DNA from 4 places in the Lysinibacillus sp. FW12 genome. Region 3 is predicted to be linked to each of the others. Evidence: riboswitches for the same ligand, from Rfam matches in the RefSeq annotation. Region 3 holds a riboswitch; each other region holds the start of a gene.
The links. Region 3 has a riboswitch for thiamine pyrophosphate ahead of thiC (phosphomethylpyrimidine synthase ThiC). Riboswitches for the same ligand answer to the same signal wherever they lie in the genome.
Positions count from the first base shown of each region.

Region 1: another riboswitch for thiamine pyrophosphate. It lies ahead of thiM (hydroxyethylthiazole kinase); the one in region 3 lies ahead of thiC (phosphomethylpyrimidine synthase ThiC).
Region 2: another riboswitch for thiamine pyrophosphate. It lies ahead of thiT (energy-coupled thiamine transporter ThiT); the one in region 3 lies ahead of thiC (phosphomethylpyrimidine synthase ThiC).
Region 4: another riboswitch for thiamine pyrophosphate. It lies ahead of thiW (energy coupling factor transporter S component ThiW); the one in region 3 lies ahead of thiC (phosphomethylpyrimidine synthase ThiC).

Region 1 is NZ_CP139094.1:1,296,498-1,301,759, forward strand. Features, by position in the region: gene thiI (tRNA uracil 4-sulfurtransferase ThiI) at 1-1,062, shown strand, start outside; gene SJW71_RS06620 (alpha/beta-type small acid-soluble spore protein) at 1,208-1,426, shown strand; gene thiE (thiamine phosphate synthase) at 1,498-2,139, opposite strand; gene thiD (bifunctional hydroxymethylpyrimidine kinase/phosphomethylpyrimidine kinase) at 2,129-2,953, opposite strand; gene thiM (hydroxyethylthiazole kinase) at 2,941-3,708, opposite strand; TPP riboswitch at 3,790-3,888, opposite strand; gene mbcS (acyl-CoA synthetase MbcS) at 4,079-5,262, shown strand, end outside.
Region 2 is NZ_CP139094.1:766,611-771,872, forward strand. Features, by position in the region: gene SJW71_RS03900 (AAA family ATPase) at 1-2,553, shown strand, start outside; gene SJW71_RS03905 (hypothetical protein) at 2,594-2,716, opposite strand; gene SJW71_RS03910 (DUF4870 domain-containing protein) at 2,772-3,095, opposite strand; TPP riboswitch at 3,223-3,330, shown strand; gene thiT (energy-coupled thiamine transporter ThiT) at 3,450-4,010, shown strand; gene map (type I methionyl aminopeptidase) at 4,292-5,047, shown strand; gene SJW71_RS03925 (hypothetical protein) at 5,076-5,262, opposite strand, start outside.
Region 3 is NZ_CP139094.1:4,518,660-4,523,921, reverse strand. Features, by position in the region: gene SJW71_RS23200 (methyl-accepting chemotaxis protein) at 1-520, shown strand, start outside; gene SJW71_RS23195 (AEC family transporter) at 626-1,555, shown strand; TPP riboswitch at 1,634-1,748, shown strand; gene thiC (phosphomethylpyrimidine synthase ThiC) at 1,889-3,667, shown strand; gene SJW71_RS23185 (catalase) at 3,787-5,262, opposite strand, start outside.
Region 4 is NZ_CP139094.1:3,834,321-3,839,582, forward strand. Features, by position in the region: gene SJW71_RS19790 (ABC transporter permease) at 1-424, shown strand, start outside; gene SJW71_RS19795 (ABC transporter permease) at 421-1,218, shown strand; gene SJW71_RS19800 (ABC transporter substrate-binding protein) at 1,215-2,288, shown strand; gene SJW71_RS19805 (MFS transporter) at 2,630-3,826, shown strand; TPP riboswitch at 3,892-3,999, shown strand; gene thiW (energy coupling factor transporter S component ThiW) at 4,092-4,592, shown strand.

The sequences.
Region 1 (5,262 bases), 1.4 Mb from region 3:
TTTATTGCTATTGAAAGTGAAGAACAAATGCAGACGCTAATTACTGGATTACCTAAAATTTTTGGTATTCAATCATTCAGCCCTGTTGCTGCATGTGAAAAAGATATGGAAAGTATGAAGCAGCTTGCTATTACAATAATGGAGACATTTAAAGATGAGCAACATACTTTTAAGGTAGAAGTGAAACGAACTGATAAATCATTTCCTTTAGAATCGCATGCTATCCAACGTGAAATTGGTGGCTATGTTTTACCACAATTTCAAAATTTATCTGTCAAAGTAAAGCAGCCTGATATTGAGCTGCGCGTAGAAGTACGTCATGATGCAACGTATATGATGGCGCAGGTCATTCAAGGTGCGGGTGGGATGCCTGTAGGATCGAATGGAAAATCGTTATTAATGCTATCTGGTGGAATTGATAGTCCTGTCGCAGGTTATTTAATGATGAAGCGTGGCGTACGTTTAGAAGCAATTCACTTCTTTAGTCCACCATATACAAGTCAAAACTCATTAGAGAAAGTAAAGGTACTTGCAAACGAACTAACGAAATTTGGTGCTAGTATTCGATTACATGTCATTCCTTTTACTGAAATTCAAGTACTTATTAAAGAAAAAGTACCTTCTAATGTTTCGATGACAACAACACGTCGTATGATGTTAAAGGTGGCTGATCAAGTACGTGAAGAGATAGGAGCTCTTGCAATTGTGACAGGGGAAAGTCTGGGACAAGTAGCAAGTCAAACGCTAGAAAGCTTGACGGCTATCAATGCTGTAACGAATACGCCTATTTTACGACCATTGATTTCAACAGATAAATTAGAAATTATCGATATTGCAGAAAAAATTGGCACATATGAAACATCTATTCAGCCATTTGAAGACTGCTGTACAATATTTACACCTGCCAGCCCAAAAACAAAGCCAAAGCTTGAAAAGGTAGAGCATTATGAAAGCTTCTCTGATTTTGATGAACTCATCGAGCGAGCAGTAAAAAATCGAGAGGTCTACATTTTCCCTAAAAAAGAAGAACAGCAACAAGATAAGTTTGCAGATCTATTATAAGGTATCTACAGCCGTTTCAAAGTCAATTTTGAGACGGCTTTTTTATGTTATTTTATCTATGCCATTAGAGGTACAATTTACCTCTAAAATTTTTGTATTAAAAATCTAATATCGCACATTCTATATTCACAAGGAGGTGAGAGACATGGCTTCAAACAACAACCGCAGTTCAAACCAGCTTGCAGTGCCTGGTGCACAACAAGCACTTGATCAAATGAAATACGAAATTGCACAAGAATTTGGTGTTCAATTAGGAGCTGAAGCTTCAGCTCGTGCCAACGGTTCCGTTGGTGGTGAAATCACTAAACGTCTTGTACAAATGGCAGAATCTCAATTAAAAGGTATGCCAAACAACAACCAATAAATGCTGACTAAGCATTTATAAACTTAAAACCAGTGACCGTAAAAAGGCACTGGTTTTAGTTTGTTTAAAAATCAACCATTTATGCGTGTCACAGACCTTAACGTATTTACTGTATGCTTAATATCTATACTTTCACAGATAGCTGAAATAACAGCAATACCATCTGCCCCAGCTTGAAATACGGCGTATGCATTGGTAGGGTTAATTCCACCAATCGCTACAATTGGTAATTCAGGATAGAAATTGTGAGCTTGCTGCAAAAAATTTGTACCACATGGTGATTGTGCATCCCGTTTTGAAGTTGTTGCAAAAATCGGACCAATACCTACATAATCTGCTTGATGGATAATGGCTGTTTCTAGTTCGTCCTGGGAATGCACAGAAACACCAAGAATCATATTACCAATTTTTTTACGTGCTATGCTAACATGTAAATCATCTTGTCCGATATGAACACCGTCCGCACCAAGTCGTAATGCAAGTTCGACATCATCATTGACAATAAAAGGAACGTTATATTGTTGACATAGTTTTTGACATTGACGTGCAAATTGTTCATAGGCAAATCCAGTTAATGCATGGGAACCTTTTTCTCGAAATTGAAACATGGTAATTCCAGCTTGCAACGCTCTCTCTAGTACATGAAGGGGATTCTGATGACTAACATTGCTTGTGCCCATAATAAAATAAAGTTGTAAATCCTCACGTTTCATAAATCAACACCTCACAGGAATCCTTATGCAGTTGATAAGCAAAATGATTTGTTGGTCCACAACCATGACCAATAGATAAATCATGTAAAATTGATAATTGAATAAATTTTTTAGCTTCGATAATTGCCTTATCCATCGCAAAACCTTGACCAAGAAAAGCAGTGATTGCTGCTGAAAATGTGCAACCTGTGCCATGGGTATTGGACGTTTGGATACGTGGAGTTTGCATAGAAAAAGATTTACCGTTTTGAAAAAATACATAATCAATAGCAAAATTTGGATCTGCTAAATGGCCACCTTTAAGAATGACGCAATGTACACCTAATTGAAAAAAACCTTGAGCTACTTCACGTATATCTGAAACATCATGTATTTTTCTCCCTGTCAGAGCCTCTGCTTCAGGGATATTGGGGGTAACGATCGTAGCAAGTGGTAGTAGAGAAGAGCGCATTGCTTCAATAGCTTCTTGCAGTAATAAGCTTTCTCCACCCTTTGCAATCATTACTGGATCAACAATTAGTGGGATGTTTTGATTATGAATCATATGTGCGATAGCTTTAATAATATCAGAGGAATAAAGCATCCCTGTTTTAATTGCAGCAATTGAAAAATCTTCGATTAAAACTTGAAATTGTTTTTCAACAAAGGAGTGATCAATAGGGAAAACTCCTGACACACCCATTGTATTTTGTGCTGTCAAAGCTGTAATTACTGAAGTACCAAACACCCCTAATTCCTGAAATGTTTTTAAATCAGCCTGTATGCCTGCACCGCCACCACTATCTGAGCCTGCAATCGTCGTTACAATATGCATGAAGCTTCACCATCCTTCGATAGGCGATAAAGAGCATTTAGTAAAGCTATTTGGAAATCACCAATATCTGATGTAAACGCTGACGCCAGTACCGCAGCTTTTTTATAGTAAGTTAATGTGTCCGCTAATTGTCGGTATGGATTATGGCCTGCAATATAGGCGGCACCGCAAATAGCACTAAGTAAACAGCCTGTCCCTGTTACCTCGGTCATTTGCATATTCCCGCCATTTATCCATTGGCTATCCACACCATCTGTTATAAAATCTCGTTCTCCTGTTATGATAACAATGCATTGATAATGTTGGGCTAATAAAATCGCCTCTTCTTCTAAAGCAATGGAGCCATTCCCACTATCGACACCTTTTTGTTGCCAGTCAACATTGGCTATTGCTGCTAGTTCCCCAACATTACAACGAATGACCGAAAAATGTACTTCCTCAAGCAAGTATCGTACCGTTTCTTTTCGATAAGTAGTGGCACCAGCACCGACAGGATCTAAAATGACTGGAATTCCAAGTTTATTGGCCATTTTGCCTGCTAACAACATTGATTCTTTAGTTCGATCATTGAGTGTACCGATGTTAATTAACAAGGCTTGAGCGAGTGCTACCATTTCCTCTACCTCACGGCTATCATCGGCCATAACCGGGGAAGCGCCTATTGCTAATAAACCATTTGCTTGGAAATTTGCTACCACATAATTTGTAATACAATGAATCAGTGGTTGCTGTTGACGGATTGTTTGAAATATCATCGTAGTCCTCCTTTATGGATGGACGTAAGCATGCAAAAAAGGCTCTTTTTGTGTAAAAATGCACGAAAAAGAGCCTTTCATCAATAGATGTTTATTGCTCCCTACGTCAGTATTAACTAACAGGTTCAAAGGGTCAGGTTTTACCTTCTCAACTCTTGACGAGTCCCCCTGCAATCTTGCTTTTAGTTGACCAAAATGTACCATACTTTTCAATTGTATTCAATAGCAAGTTTACCTATCGACAAAATGTGACCGATGCCATATAGCAGAGTATGATAGTTGTCATGACTTTTCCAAAATTAAGCGCAAACCATTGAAAATGCTGAAAAAAGAGTTTTATAATGTGTCATAGCAAAAGGGGGCATTTGCCATGAAGAGACAAGATTTAGTTGCACCAGAATGGTATAACATAACAGATGAAATTGAAAAATATGCTCAAGATACAACAAAAAATGCATTAATTATTTACGAGGAAAATAAGGATGTACAATTTATTACATATGCATATTTACTTGAAAGGGCAAATCAAGCTGCACACGTATTCACGATGCAAGGTTTATCAAAAGGTGATGTGATTTTAGTGATGGTACCTCGTTCAGTGGAAGCATATATTGTATATATTGCAGCATTGAAAGCTGGATTAACTATTATTCCGAGCTCAGAAATGCTAAGAACTAAAGACATTGAATATCGCATCAAGCATGCGAATGCTAAAGGAATTGTTGCTTACGAGCCTTATATTGATCAATTTGATCAGGTGAACAATTTACAAGGAATGCAACAATTTGTTATAGGGAAGGCCCATGAACCTTGGCAACCACTTTTAGAAAAAATGCGCATTCAACCTACAACTTACATAAGTTCTTCTCCAACAAAAAGTACAGATACTGCATTCTTAGCTTATACAAGTGGTACAACAGGAAACCCAAAAGCAGCTGTACATACTCATAGCTGGGGCTATGCACATTTACGAACAACAGCACCACACTGGTTAGGTGTGCAAGAAGATGATATTGTTTGGGCGACAGCAGCACCAGGTTGGCAAAAATGGATTTGGAGTCCGTTTCTAGCAACATTAGGGAGTGGTGCTACTGCATTTGTATATAAGGGGAAATTTGATGCATCTACCTATCTAAGGTTACTCGAAAAATTTAAAATAAATGTTTTATGTTGCACACCTACAGAATATCGTTTTATGGCAGCACTAGAACATTTACATGAATTCGATTTAACGGCACTTCGTCAAGCTGTATCAGCAGGAGAGCCTTTGAATAGCGAGGTCATTAACGTATTTTCGAAGACTTTCGATTTGCAAGTCCGAGATGGCTACGGTCAGACGGAAAACACATTACTTGTTGGCACAATGGTTGGAATGGAAGCTAGAATTGGTTCTATGGGAAAACCAACTCCTGGCAATAAGGTTGAAATTATAGACGATTTCGGTAACCCTGTTGCTGTTGGAGAAGTTGGCGATATTGCTGTTCATCGCACCACTCCCGCACTGTTTAAAAAATATTTAAATGACCCGGAACGAACAAATTTACAATTCCGTGG
Region 2 (5,262 bases), 850 kb from region 3:
CGAAAAATCTTTAAAACAGATCGTTTTGGCGTCATGACAAAAAAACTGGATGCCAAACGGAAAGAGGCGGAGAAGGATTTTGAGCGTGCCAAGCAATTAAAGGAACATCTATTAGGTCAAATTGTTGGTGCCTTACCGCAACGTTCATCCTCTTTATTCACCTTGATTGCTGACAATACGGAAAATTTACATCAACTGACACAGGCACTTGAGGAGGAGTTTAGCTACTATAAGAAATGTATAGAGGAAGAACAGCAGCAATATGATGAAGCTTATAGTCTTCATCAAAAGGAGCAGGAATATTATCGACTAGCAAAAACAATAAATGAGCAGTTCGAAGAGCAAGCTAGTCGGCAGCAGAGACTGCAACTATTGTTAAAAGAACAGGATAGATACCGAGCAAAGGAGCAGGAGATTGTTTTAGCAGAACAAGCGGAGCGACTTGTGCCACTTGAACAACAATGTATTGATTTACGTGCTGAACTGAACTTAAAAGAACAAACATTTCAACAGGCTCAATTTAAACTTCAACAAACAAAAGAGCAGCTACAACGGGCACAAGAAAAATATCAGATTGAAGAGGCGAAAGAGCCTGAACGTCAACAGATGTTGCAGCAGGAATTGCAATTACAGACTTTATTGCCTAAATTTGAAGCCTATGAAAACAATGTGCAGCAGCTGCAAATAGCAGAACAATATGTCGAAACAGCAAAACAGGCAGTAGCTGATAATCTTATGTTATTGGAGAAAGAACAAGGGCAGTTACAGCAATTTTCTCAAACGATGGAACAATATGAAAAACAGGTTGAGCCATATGAAAGCTACTTAGAGCAGTTACCGAAACTTCGTGAGCAGGTAGCATTAATAAAACAAGTAGACAAATACAAAGGGGCTGTAGAGTTAGCTAAGCAGGACGTAGCCACTTCTGACATTCACTATCAGGAGAGTAAAAAGGCTCTACAATTATTAGAGCAGCGTTGGTTGACAAGTCAGGCTAGTATTTTGGCTGAACAGTTGAAGGACGGGGAACCTTGCCCTGTATGTGGCAGTTTGACACACCAGAAAACACATAATGAGCAACAGGAAATGATAGAGCTCTCTGAAGTCGAAGTGTTAAGGGCTAAGGCTTCTTTAGATGAGCGTAAGTACCTAGAAAAAGAAGCGCTCTTGTCATCTGCGCAACAGCTTTATCAAGAAACCTGTCAGCAACTAGAAGAGCAGCACATTACACAGCAAGACCATGCACAGCTCATCTCTACATTAAACAACATAGAGCAAGAGATTGCGACATTAAAAATTGTTCATCATCAATTAGCAGATATGCGATTAAAACTTAAGCAGCAACGTGAGAGAATAGAGCAGCTACGAACTAAACAGATGAACTTAGAGCAATATTTAGCTGAGCAGTTGAAAGAAATGACAAGACTGCAAGCAGTTCTTGAAGAACAGCTTAAACATATGCCAAACCATTTACCAACCTTGCAGCAATTACAGCAACAGCTTACAGATATCAGTAAACAAAAAATGGATTTGCAAAAAAGATGGCAAGAGAGTCAAGACGAATTGCATAGCGCGAAGGAAGCAACAAGTAATGCAAAATTGACGATGGAAATAGCCAAACAAACTTTTGAAGAATTACAACTCAAAATGAATGAAAAACGTCAGCAATTCTCAGCAAGCATGCAGGAGATAGGCTTTGACAGCTACGAGGAATATACAGCTGCCAAACGGAGTTTATTGCAAATAGAGACCCTTCGAAAAGCTTGTAGTGACTATGCTTTACAGGTACACACATTGCAAATCCAAATTACTGAAGGGGCTATGTATCTTCAAGGAAAAGAGCAACAAGATTTAGTGTCCATGGAAGCCAAAGTAGAACAACTTCGTATATCTTATGAGGAAGCATTTAAACGTTTACAACAGTTGAGAGGTTTTGCTCAAGCTTGCCAAGGTTTTATTGAAAGAGTAGAAGAAATAGCGAGGGAGCTTCATTTACTTGAGCAAGAAGCGGGAAGAGTAAAGGAGCTCTATGGATTATTAAACGGCCAAAATTCGAAAAAGTTATCTTTTGAGCGCTATATTCAAATTAATTACTTAGACCAAATTACTGAAGCTGCCAATATTCGCCTTTATCATTTATCAAATGGTCAATTTGAGCTCAGACGTTCAGATAGATTGGAAAAGCATGCGAAACAAAGCGGACTAGGTCTTGATGTCTACGATGCCTATACCGATCAACTACGAGATGTCAAAACATTATCGGGAGGCGAAAAATTTAATGCCTCATTAAGCCTTGCCTTAGGAATGGCAGATGTAATTCAAAGCTTCCAAGGTAATATTCATATTGAAACGATGTTTATTGATGAGGGCTTTGGTTCGCTTGATGAGGAATCATTAAATAAAGCAATCGATACATTAATTGATTTACAGGATTCTGGTCGCATGATTGGCGTAATCTCTCATGTGCCTGAATTAAAATCTGCAATGCCAGCGGTTTTACATGTAGAAAAGACATTAAATGGCCATAGTCAGACATACTTTGAAGTGAAATAAGTGAAAGGCGTATTTCCGAAATAGGGAATACGCCTTTGTTTTATTTTTTTCGAGAAGTGGCTGTAGGAGTTGTTCCTTTTTTTGCAGCCATTACTTTTTTGACGATAGGAATAACAATAGGTGCCAATTTTACAGCAGTTTTCACAACGTTTGATACTTTCATTAAAAAACAGCTCCTTTTACAATTATTACTACCTGTTTCGCTTAAAATTGAAACATTAACGTATTACTCGAACAGCCTGAATAATATTCCATATGACAATACCAAGTGAGACAATGGCATAAACGGCAAATGAAACTAACCAAACAACCATCACAGTATTATTACTTGACGTTGGATCTAATCTTAATGTAGAAAAAACAAAGACAATAAAAAATAGGATGCCAAAAACAAAAGGAATTAAATGAGAGACAAGTGCACGAATTGAATGTCTTTTTACATCACTATCTTTCGTTACAAAGTAAACAATTAATGGGACGATAAAAGGGGCGAAGAAAATACTAAGATAACTAAAGGCAGATAAAATTTTTTGGTTCTCCATAGTTGTACCTCCTTTTTTAATATTTACGCATGAAAAACGGCAAAGTTTCAAAAAAATAATGTATGGAAGAGGTTGTAATCATCCAATCCTTTGCGTACAATGGGATTGTTCAAATAAATTCAGATGTAACGACCACAAGGGGAGCTGATGATGTCAGCTGAGACTGGGCACGTAATGCCTTGACTCTTTGAACCTGTAAGTTAACACTTGCGTAGGGATGTGGATAGAAACCGACACTTGTACGATGTCAGGCTCTGTCCTGGCATCGTTTTTTCATTCTTTAGGAATAAAAAAGATGTCTGCATTTCTATTCCTGCTCTTGTATCCTACATCGGAACAAAGGAGAGAATATGTATGGACAAAAAAAGACTATTAATGCTTGTGGAGATTGCGATATTTGCAGCGATTGGCCTTGTGCTCGATCAAGTATCCTTTAAAGTATGGGCACAAGGTGGCTCTGTTAGTCTTGTCATGGTGCCTATTATGTTAATTGCATTTCGTTGGGGCTTAGTTGCTGGGCTAACAACGGGATTACTTGTGGGTGTTATGCAAACCATGTTTGGTGCTTATATTGTGCACTGGCTTCAAGGATTATTGGATTATGGTGTTGCCTTTACAGTTGTAGGATTAGCAGCAGTTGTACGTGGACCTGTGTTGGATGCTGCAAAAAATATGAACAAAACGAAAATGGCACTTTACATTATCGTAGGTACTGTTTTTGCAGGCTTTTTACGATACGCAGCACATACAATTGCTGGAGCTGTATTTTTTGCAGAGTATGCGGGTGATCAAAATGCATGGATCTATTCTATCATTTATAATGGTACATATATGTTGCCAGCAACCATTTTAACGGCAATTGTAGGCGTGCTTTTATTCACAGCCGCTCCACAATTAATGCAAAGAAAAGCATAATAAAAGTTTCCTCAAATGATTTATTGTAAAAGGGTATAAAAGCTTTTCGTTCTATACTACTTGATGATATTCGCTTTCGCACAGAATCATTAGCAAAATTATCAACTTTTTTCAACAACAAGCAAGTCCCTTCACTCATGTGAAGGGACTTTTGGTCATGAATAGCTCTTTTAGCACTTTGCATTGTAGGAAAGCATACAATATTTAAAGCGTTTATCGTTATACGCATAAAAAGTTATGTTATATTAAAGAATAGATATTAGATGAAAGGGACGTTATAAATGATTGTAAAAACGCAAGATGAGATTGAAGCTTTTAAAAAAATTGGACGCATTTGTGCCGAAATTCGTGAAGCCATGAAAGCAGCAACAAAACCAGGTGTTACAACACTTGAGCTAGATGAAATTGCTGGCCGCATGTTTGCAGAGGCTGGTGCTATTTCTGGACCTAAGGGGGAATATGATTTCCCAGGATATACATGTATTAGTGTCAATGAAGAAGTGGCACATGGTATTCCAGGAAAACGTGTTATTCAAGAAGGGGATATTGTGAATATCGATGTTTCTGGGTCTTTAAATGGATACTTTGCAGATACTGGCATTTCATTTGTTGTTGGTGAGGGTTATGAGGACAAAGAAAAACTATGCCGAGTTGCTAAAAGTGCTTTTGATCGAGCAATGACAAAGGTTAAAGCAGGGTCTAAATTAAATCAAATAGGTAAAGCGGTTGAACGAGAGGCGAATGCTAATGGTTTAACTGTTATTATGAATTTAACAGGACATGGCTTAGGTCAATCTTTACATGATGAGCCTAATCATATTTTAAATTATTATGATGCGTGGGATTCTACGATTATGAAAGAAGGAATGGTGCTTGCTGTTGAGCCATTTATCTCAGCAAAAGCAGAGCATATTGTAGAAGCTGGTGATGGTTGGACATTTGTTACACCTGATAAATCGCTTGTAGCTCAAATTGAACATTCAGTTATTGTCACTAAAGATAAACCAATTATTTTAACTTCCTTAGATGAAGAATAGGATATAATTTAAAATCCTGCTAACCAATTTATTTTTGGTGGGCAGGATTTTTTTTAATAAATAAAATACCAACAAAGAGAACACCACATAAAAATAAGGCGGCAGTTGTTACAAGAAGCTCATCAAAACCATTATGTAAAGCGATTCCTAAATAAGCCCAAATAAAAACACTCGGATACATGGTATCAAAGTGATGAAAGCGGATATGTAGTGCA
Region 3 (5,262 bases):
AACTAATCTATTAGCTTTAAATGCAAGTATTGAGGCAGCACGTGCTGGTGAACATGGTAAAGGATTTGCTGTCGTTGCAGAGGAAGTAAGAAAGTTAGCCGAGCAATCTAAAAGTGAAACAGAAATTATTAAGAATACAGTAGAAAGCATCCTTGAAAATTCACAGCAAACAGTTGCTGTCATTGCATCTAATGCGGATTTAATGCAATCTCAAAATGAATCCGTACAAAGTACACAACTGGCATTTAAAGATAACAGTGATTTGTCACGTTCAATTGCAGCCTCTATTAGTGAATTAATGAGTAAGCTATCGAGTATGTTAGAGCATAAAAATCAAGCGATTATGGCCATCCAAAGCATATCAGCAATTTCAGAGGAAACGGCTGCCTCAGCTGAACAAGTAAGTGCATCTGCAATGGATCAACAAGCAGAGTTACAAAAAGTAGCCGAGTCTATACAAAATATGAACGATATTTCCAATGAACTGCAAGAAGTCGTGAATCGTTTTAAATTAGCGTAAAATGAAGGGCTGCCTAAACAAATAGGCAGTCTTTTTTTATTGGAAGAGACATTGACCTAGTAGAAATTCGGCACTACTATAAAAGAAGGGAAGGGGGTCATCGAAATGATGTATCTCGGAATGATTTTCTTTCAAATTGTTGCACCTATTTTAGTGTTACTTATAGTAGGTGCTATCTTACAAAAGAGATTTCGCTTTAATTTAAAAGCGTTGTCTCAGCTTATTACATATTGCTTTATGCCAGCAGCTGTTTTTGTAAATTTATATGAGACGAGTGTAGAGCTGTCTGTACTGGCAGAGGTCGGATTGTTTATTGTGCTTTTTATTGGGAGCCAAATGCTACTCAGTCACCTTTTTGCGAAGTGGCTTGGTTTAGTTAAAACAGAGGCAGCAGTTTTTAAAAATAGTGTTGTGCTCATTAACTCTGGGAACTATGGCATTCCGGTAGCTCAAATGATTTTTGTAACACAACCTATTGGTGTAGCGATTCAGGTCATCCTTGTAATCTTTCAAAATATGACAACTTATACATATGGTTTGTATAATTTAATTTCCTCTACCAAATCAGGAATGACGATTATTAAAGATTTTTTTAAAATGCCCATCATTCATGCGTTGATTATTGGTGTAGCCATGAACTATTTTAATATCGGTATTCCACAGTTTATTAAAATACCAATAGACCATGTAGCAGATGGCTTTATTGCTGTGGCACTAATCACGTTAGGTGCGCAATTATCGCAGCTTGAAATCAAATCTATGTTTAATAAAACGGTTTTCGTCAGCTGCTTCACACGTTTAATTGTCGGACCAGCCGTAGCTTTAGCCATTATTTTTTTATTGGGGTTAGATGGAGTTGTCGCTCAATCACTATTTATAGCCAGTGCTTTCCCGACATCCCGCAATAGCTCTAGTCTAGCATTGGAATACGATGTGGAATCGGCAACAGCTGCCCAAACTGTTTTATTTTCAACTATTGTCAGCTGTATAACGGTAACAATAGTGATTTATCTTGCGGACGTATTATTTGCTTAATCGATAGAATATTAAAAAATAATGAATGGAAAACTTCCATCTCATAGTAATATCTGCTACACTAGCATCAAACTAAATAGTATTAACTAGGGGAGTCTGATGAGTCAGGCTGAGAGGGAAACGCTTAGAGGTTTCTTGACCCTTTGGACCTGATCTGGCTCATACCAGCGTGGGAAAGTTAAGAAACTATTGCATAGTATGTGTATGCAATTTCTACCTTTACATTCGTGGCCGGATCCAAATAATTATTTTGGATTCGGCCTTTATTTATTTGTTAGGGTGAGCTAGATCCGGTCCTTGTAACAAAAAACATTTAAGGGAGAGAAGTAGCTCATGTCAGCAATTAGTGAAAAGAACATTACGATTATGTCTAGCTTTGAAGGAAGCAAAAAGGTGTATGTTGAAGGTTCCCGTCCGGATATTTTAGTACCAATGCGAGAAATTGCATTAAGTCCGACAACAGGAAGCTTTGGAAATGAAGAAAACGCCCCTATTCGAGTATATGATACGAGTGGTCCCTATACAGATCCATCTTATCAAGTAGATATTACAAAAGGTTTACCTGCCTTACGAAGTGGATGGATTCAAGAGCGAGGAGATGTAGAAGCATATGAGGGCCGCTCTATAAAACCGGAGGATAATGGTTTTCATCGTGCAGATGATCCGCGTAATCATGAAAATGTCTTTCCTGAATTGGCAAGAAAGCCTTTACGAGCAAAAAAAGGGAGAAATGTAACGCAGCTGCATTATGCAAGACAGGGAATTATTACACCTGAAATGGAGTTTGTAGCTATACGTGAAAATATGGATCCAGAATTTGTCCGATCTGAAATTGCAGCTGGGCGCGCTATTATGCCTTCTAATATTAATCATCCAGAGGCGGAGCCAATGATCATCGGTCGTAACTTCCATGTGAAAATCAATGCCAATATTGGGAATTCCGCGGTATCGTCTTCTATAGCAGAAGAGGTTGAAAAAATGACATGGGCAACACGCTGGGGTGCTGATAATATTATGGATCTTTCAACAGGTAAGCATATTCATACAACGAGAGAATGGATTATTCGAAATGCAGCGGTACCAGTGGGAACAGTGCCAATTTATCAAGCATTGGAAAAGGTAAATGGCGTAGCAGAGGATTTAACGTGGGAAGTTTACCGTGATACGCTTATTGAGCAAGCCGAGCAGGGTGTAGATTATTTCACGATTCATGCAGGTGTACTATTACGCTATGTTCCCCTTACAGCTAATCGTGTAACGGGAATTGTATCTCGTGGTGGTTCTATTATGGCACAGTGGTGTTTATATCATCATCAAGAGAATTTCCTTTATACTCATTTTGAGGAAATCTGTGAAATTATGAAGACTTATGATGTTGCTTTTTCTTTAGGTGATGGCCTACGTCCAGGTTCAATTGCAGACGCCAATGATGAAGCCCAATTTGCAGAGCTTGAAACACTAGGTGAACTAACACAGATTGCGTGGAAACATGATGTTCAAGTGATGGTGGAGGGGCCAGGTCATGTACCGATGCATCTGATTAAAGAAAACATGGACAAGCAATTAGAAGTTTGTAAGGAGGCGCCTTTTTATACGTTAGGTCCACTTACAACGGATATTGCTCCAGGCTATGACCACATTACATCGGCTATTGGGGCAGCGATGATTGGCTGGTTTGGGACAGCAATGCTCTGCTATGTGACACCAAAGGAGCACCTTGGCTTACCTAATCGCGAGGATGTTCGAGTGGGAGTAATTACGTATAAAATAGCGGCACATGCGGCAGATCTAGCGAAGGGGCATCCTGGTGCACAACGCCGAGATGATGCACTATCAAAAGCACGTTTTGAATTCCGCTGGCGTGATCAATTCAATCTATCTCTCGATCCAGAAAGAGCGGTGGAGTATCATGATGAGACTCTGCCAGCAGAAGGAGCAAAAACAGCACACTTTTGCTCTATGTGTGGTCCTAAGTTCTGTAGTATGCGAATTTCACAAGATATTCGAAATTATGCTAAAGAAAAAGACTTGAATACGACAGAAGCGATCCATCGAGGTATGAAGGAAAAGGCAGAGGAATTTAAAAAAGCGGGTAGTCAGATTTATCAATAATGTAAAAAAGGCTTGTGTTGTAGTATCGACACAAGCCTTTTGTGATTAAAAAACTCCATGTGAGTGAAAAATTCACATGGAGTAAAAATTGGATTTGGATATCAATAATAAGTGGAATATTAAACGTTTGTTGGTTGTTTTACATATGGGTTTGTAAGATCCATACCTTCTAATGAAAGACCCATAGCTTTTGCTACACCTTCACCATATGCTGGATCTGCTAAATAGCAGTGAAGGATGTGACGGCGCTTGATGAATTCTTCAACAGAAGCCATATCATTTGCCGTATTTTCAAATAGACGTTGTTGCTCTTCTGCCGTCATAAGTCGGAATAGTTTACCTGGTTGTTCAAAGTAATTGTTGTCGTCTTCACGGAAGTCGTGAATACCTGCATGACCATCGATACGTAATTCAGGCTCTTTATAGTCTAAGTTATGCTCCCATTCACCATAGCTATTTGGTTCATAACCTAATGTTGAACCAAGGTTGCCATCAAAACGCATTGCACCATCACGGTGGAAAGTGCGGAATGGACATTTCGGTGCGTTAACAGGAAGCATATAGTGGTTAACACCGAGACGATAACGCTGTGCATCTGCATATGCAAAGATACGACCTTGTAACATTTTATCTGGTGAGAAGCTAATACCAGGAACAATATTAGACGGTGCAAATGCAGCTTGTTCAACTTCTGCAAAATAGTTGTCCGGGTTTTTGTTTAACTCAAACTCACCCACTGGAATTAATGGGAAGTCTTTTTTATACCATACCTTTGTTAAATCAAATGGGTTGTATGGTAGCTCGCGAGCTTGCTCCTCAGTCATTACCTGAATGTACATTTTCCATTTAGGGAAATCGCCTTTTTCGATTGCTTCATATAAATCACGTTGTGAAGATTCGCGGTCTTGACCAATGATGTCATTAGCCTCAGCGCCAGTTAAGTTTTTAATGCCTTGCTCTGTACGGAAGTGGAATTTAACCCAAACACGTTCATTATCAGCATTGATAAAGCTATACGTATGAGAACCAAAACCATGCATATTGCGGTAACCAGCTGGAATACCACGGTCAGACATTACGATTGTCACTTGGTGAAGTGCCTCTGGTAATGAAGTCCAGAAATCCCAGTTAGAATTAGCGTTTTTCATATTTGTACGTGGGTCACGTTTTACCACGTGGTTTAAATCTGTGAAGTGTAATGGGTCGCGGAAGAAGAATACAGGTGTATTGTTACCTACTAAATCCCAGTTACCTTCTTCTGTATAGAATTTAAGAGCAAAGCCACGGATATCGCGCTCAGCATCTGCCGCACCACGTTCACCTGCAACTGTAGAGAAACGTGCGAACATTTCTGTTTTTTTGCCAATCTCTGAGAAGATTTTAGCTTTTGTATATTGAGTAATATCATGCGTTACAGTAAAAGTACCAAATGCACCTGAACCTTTTGCGTGCATACGACGCTCAGGAATTACTTCACGGTTGAAATTTGCTAATTTTTCAACTAACCATACATCTTGAAGTAAAAGAGGGCCACGTGGACCTGCTGACATAGAGTCATGGTTACTTACTACTGGAGCGCCACCTGCTGTTGTAAA
Region 4 (5,262 bases), 680 kb from region 3:
CGATCCAAAGCAAATGCTCTTTACGGATATTAGCTTTGTCTTTGTGTCAGTCTATATTTTTATTCCATTTATGATTTTACCGATCTTCAACTCGCTAGATCGTTTAAACCCAACACTTATTTATGCATCCCGTGATTTAGGAGCATCTGCCTTTACTACCTTCCGTCGTGTTGTTTTACCACTGACAATGGATGGCGTTAAATCTGGGATTCAAGTCGTCTTTATTCCTGCTCTATCACTGTTCATGATTACGCGATTAATTGCTGGGAACCGTGTTATTACACTTGGTACAGCGATTGAACAGCAATTCCTTGTGACACAAAATTGGGGCATGGGTTCAACTATTGCTGTGTTTTTAATTTTATTCATGGTAATCATTATGCTAATTACGGGACAAAAAGATAAAGGAGGTCGCGTACGATGAACAAACTATCTACATCAGCCAAAGTCTATTTAACGATTGTTTTTATCGTTCTGTATGCACCAATCTTCTATTTAATCTTTTACTCATTCAATAGTGGCGGTTCCATGAATAATTTCGAATCCTTTACATTAGAGCATTACCAGGCCGTTTTTGAGGATTCACGTCTACTCGTTATTTTAATTAATACTGTAATTGTTGCATTACTTTCTGCTTTAATTTCTACTATTATTGGGACGCTCGGGGCCATTGGTATTGTCACAGTCAAAGACTCAAAAATGCGCAATACTTTACTATCGTTAAACAATGTCTTAATTGTCAGCCCAGACGTTATTATCGGGGCAAGCTTCTTAATTTTATTTACAATGGTTGGCATTAAATTAGGTTTTGCTTCTGTTTTATTAGCACATGTCGCATTTAGTGTACCGATTGTTGTATTAATGGTTCTACCTAAACTACTTGAAATGAATAAATCATTAATTGATGCAGCATTAGATTTAGGGGCAACAAAAAAGGATGTCATGATGCGTGTTATTTTACCTTATATTCAACCAGGTATTTTTGCAGGCTTCTTCCTAGCTCTTACTTATTCATTAGATGATTTTGCCGTGACATTTTTCGTTACTGGTAATGGCTTCAGTACATTATCGGTTGAAATCTACTCAATGGCGCGTGCAGGAATTTCTCTAACGGTTAATGCTATTTCTGGTTTAGTATTCTTTGTTACTGTTTTAATCGTCGTAGGGTATTATTTCATTACAAGTCGTACAAGTAAAAGAATGGAGGGGCAACGATGAAGTCTTTAATTCAAGCAACCATCGCCATTCTTGTTGTTTCAGCCCTTTTATTCTATGCGGCGGACGCCTTAAGTGCAGGTGGCGGTAAAAGTGGAAAAAACACTTTAACGATCTTTAACTGGGGAGAATATATCGACCCTGACCTATTAAAGCAATTTGAAAAAGAAACAGGTATTCATGTCATCTATGAAACGTTCGACTCCAATGAGGCCATGATGACAAAAATTCAACAGGGCGGAACAGCTTACGATATTGCTGTCCCTTCTGAATATATGATTGAAAAAATGAAGGAAGAAAATTTATTGATTCCTTTAGATAAAACGAAAATCCCTAACTTAAAAAATATCGATCCTTACTTCTTAGATTTACCATTCGATGATGACAATAAATATTCCGTTCCTTATTTTTGGGGAACAGTAGGCATTGTTTATAATCCGAGTCTTGTTGGTAATTTAGATTTCTCTTCTTGGGAAGATTTATGGGATCCTTCATTAAAGCGTAAAGTCTTTTTAGTAGACGGTGCTCGTGAAGTCATTGGAATGGGCTTAAACAGTCTAGGCTATTCACTGAACTCATTAGATAATCACGAACTACGTGAAGCGACTGATAAGTTAATCACACTAGCACCCAATGTAAAAGCCATTATTGGTGATGAAATTACACCATTAATGATCAATAATGAGGCATCTGTAGCCCTCACTTGGTCTGGGCAAGCAGCCGATATGATGTATGAAAATGAGGAACTAGATTTTGCTGTACCTGACGAAGGTTCGAATTTATGGTTCGATAATATGGTTATTCCCAAAACATCGAAAAATATCGATGGTGCCCATGCCTTTATCAATTTTATGCTAAGTGCTGAATCTGGTGCTCAAAATGCCGATTATGTGGGCTATTCTACGCCTAATATTGCAGCGATGGACTTAATGGACGAAGAAGTTGTTTCTGATGAACGCTATTACCCTTCAGAGGAACAACGAGAAACATTAGAGGTCTATAAAAACTTAGGGCCAGACTATTTAGGAAAATATAATGAATTGTTTTTAGAATTTAAAATGAGTATACGATAATTTAAACTAGCGAATTGGTTCACACACCAATTCGCTAGTTTTTATCTGCATGCATATTCATTATAGTTAAAAAACAATTCAGTTCTTTCTGTCACAGAAACTTTAGTATATGACCACATTTTCACATACCCCTTCTATCATGCAATTGTCAAATGAATAATTTATTATTTAAAACTTAGAAATATAGCATCACATGTCATCTTAAATAACCTAAGAAGAAAACTTTTGTGGAAAACCATTCTAAATATCGAACCACTTCAATAATCTTAACTAATAGCCAAGCGATAATTCTTTATGATAGACTGTACTATATTTGATTACAAAAAAAGGGGGTTTATTCGATGACCCAGCAGAAGTCCAATAAGGCGGCTTTGTATATTTTAATGTTTAACATGTTTATCGCAATGGGGAGTATTGGGATTATTATTCCTGTCATGCCTGAGTACTTAAAAATATTCGGTGCAGCAGGACAAGTTCTAGGTATGCTTATTGCAACGTTCGCCTTAGCTCAATTCGTATTTTCTCCAATTGCTGGGAATCTTTCGGATCAGTATGGTCGAAAAAATTTAATTATTTTCGGTCTTATCGTGACAGGTCTTGCACAAATCGGCTTTGGCCTTGCTACAGACGTATGGATGCTCTTTCTAGCACGCTTTTTAGGTGGTCTTGGTTCTGCATTTGTTGCACCTCCTATTATGGCTTTTGTAGCCGACGTCACAACCTATGAAGAACGTGGGAAAGGAATGGGTATGTTAGGTGCTGCTATGTCTCTTGGTTTTATGATAGGACCTGGTATTGGTGGCTTTTTGGCAAAGGTAAGCTTACACTTCCCATTTTTCACAGCTGGAGCTGCTGCCATTGTAGCATCTATTTTATCTTACTTTTTATTACCTTCTACCAAACCAAACACTGCTCAGCAGAAACAAAAGCAAGACAATCTGGCGAAGCAAATGGCTCGTTCCATACATATGCCTTATTTTGTTATGCTCATAATTATGCTCGTGTTCTCGTTCGGCATTGCTAATTTCCAAACGACTTTGTCCTTATTCGTGACAGAAAAGTTTAATTACACACCCGTAGATATCGCGATTATTTTAGTTGTCGGTGGTGCTTTTGGGGTCGTTGTACAAATGTTTATTATTACACCACTATTTAATCGTTTTGGTGAAATGAAAGTCGTATTAGTCAATTTATTTATTGCATCCGTTGCTATTTTCTTAATATTATTCGTTTCTGGCTTTGCCCTTATATTAGTTGTAGCAACTATTTTCTCTACAGCAACAACACTAATTCGACCAGCTGTTAATACGCTAATCTCAAAGCTTGCAGAGAAAGAACAGGGATTTGCTGCAGGCTTGAATAATGCTTATATGAGTCTTGGTAATATGATTGGACCAGCATTAGCAGGTCTATTATTCGACTGGAATATGAACAGCCCGTATATTTTTGGCTCCATCATATTATTAGCATGTTTCTTCCTTGCTCTTGTCTGGACATTGAAAAAAGCACCTCATTTAATGCATCCAGATACAAAGTAGTCTGAAAAATCATTGACTATTTTTAGCAGTATGTTACATTAGTGTTGGTAAACTAATTAAATAAAATTAACCACTAGGGGAGTCTTTAAAAGGCTGAGACGTATATGTTTAGATACGGACCCTTTGAACCTGATCTAGTTCATACTAGCGGAGGGAAGTGGCGCTACTTGCTATTATCATTGTATACGCGAGGCCGCTTCCTATTGTTTTTAGGTAGCGGCCTTTTTATTTCCCTAGTGAAACTTTATCAAAAGGAGTGAACTTGATGTCAATTCGTAAATTAACGGTCATGGCTTTATTAGTAGCTATTGCCGTAGCAGGCTCTACCTTTGTCTCCATCCCGACAGGAATTGCACGTGCCTTTCCCATCCAGCATGCAATTAACGTGGTAGGTGCAATTCTATTAGGGCCAGTTCCTACAGTCCTAATTGCCTTTGTTACTGCCATCATTCGAATCCTTACAGGGACAGGATCATTATTAGCGATCCCTGGCAGTGTTATTGGCGCATTATGTGCTGCTCTCGCTTATAAATACAGCAGTAAAATGTGGTTAGCTGGCATTGGCGAAATCATTGGAACAGGAATTCTTGCTTCACTGATCGCTGTACCTTATGCAAAGTTACTAATGGGGACCTCCGTAGCTGCCTTATTCTTCATGCCAGCCTTTTTAACATCCAGTACTATTGGTGCTCTTTTAGGCGTAGTGATTGCTAACAGTTTGCGGAAGACCGTCCTAGTAAAGAGCTTTAATTCTTCACTTTATTGAGTGAACGGGTTCTGTGTTTTTATATAGTATTAGATGGAGAAATTCCATTATATCTGATGATAACTTTGTTTGTTCTTTTAGAGCGGGGACATTTGCTTTTGGAGCGCTTTCCTTTACTTTTGGAGCGGATACTCCAACCCTTGGAACGCTTCTCCTTCCTTTTGGAGCGGATACAACACCCTTGAAGCGCTTTCCCTTACTTTTGGAGCGGATACAACACTCTTTGGAGCGCTTCCCTTCACTTTATGAGCGGATACACCACTTTTTGGAGCGCTTTCCTTTACTTTTGGAGCGGATACTCCAACCCTTAGAGCGCTTTCCCTTACTTTTCGAGCGGATACACCACTCCTTGGAGCGCTTCTCCTTACTTTCGAGCGGAGACCTGTCTCCTTGGAGCGCTTTCCATTTACTTTTCGAGCGGATACACCACTCCTTGGAGCGCTTTCCCTTACTTTTCGAGCGGATACATCACTTCTTGGAGCGCTTTCTCTTACTTTTGGAGCGGATACACCACTTCTTGGAGCGCTTTCCCTTACTTTTGGAGCGGATACAACACCCCTTGGAGCGCTTTCCCCCACTTTTCGAGCGAGGATCCCCCTTCTTGGTGCGTTTTCCTCAACTCTATGCAGTTACACTTCTTTGCAGTGAACTCGCCCTCACCGCTCAATCG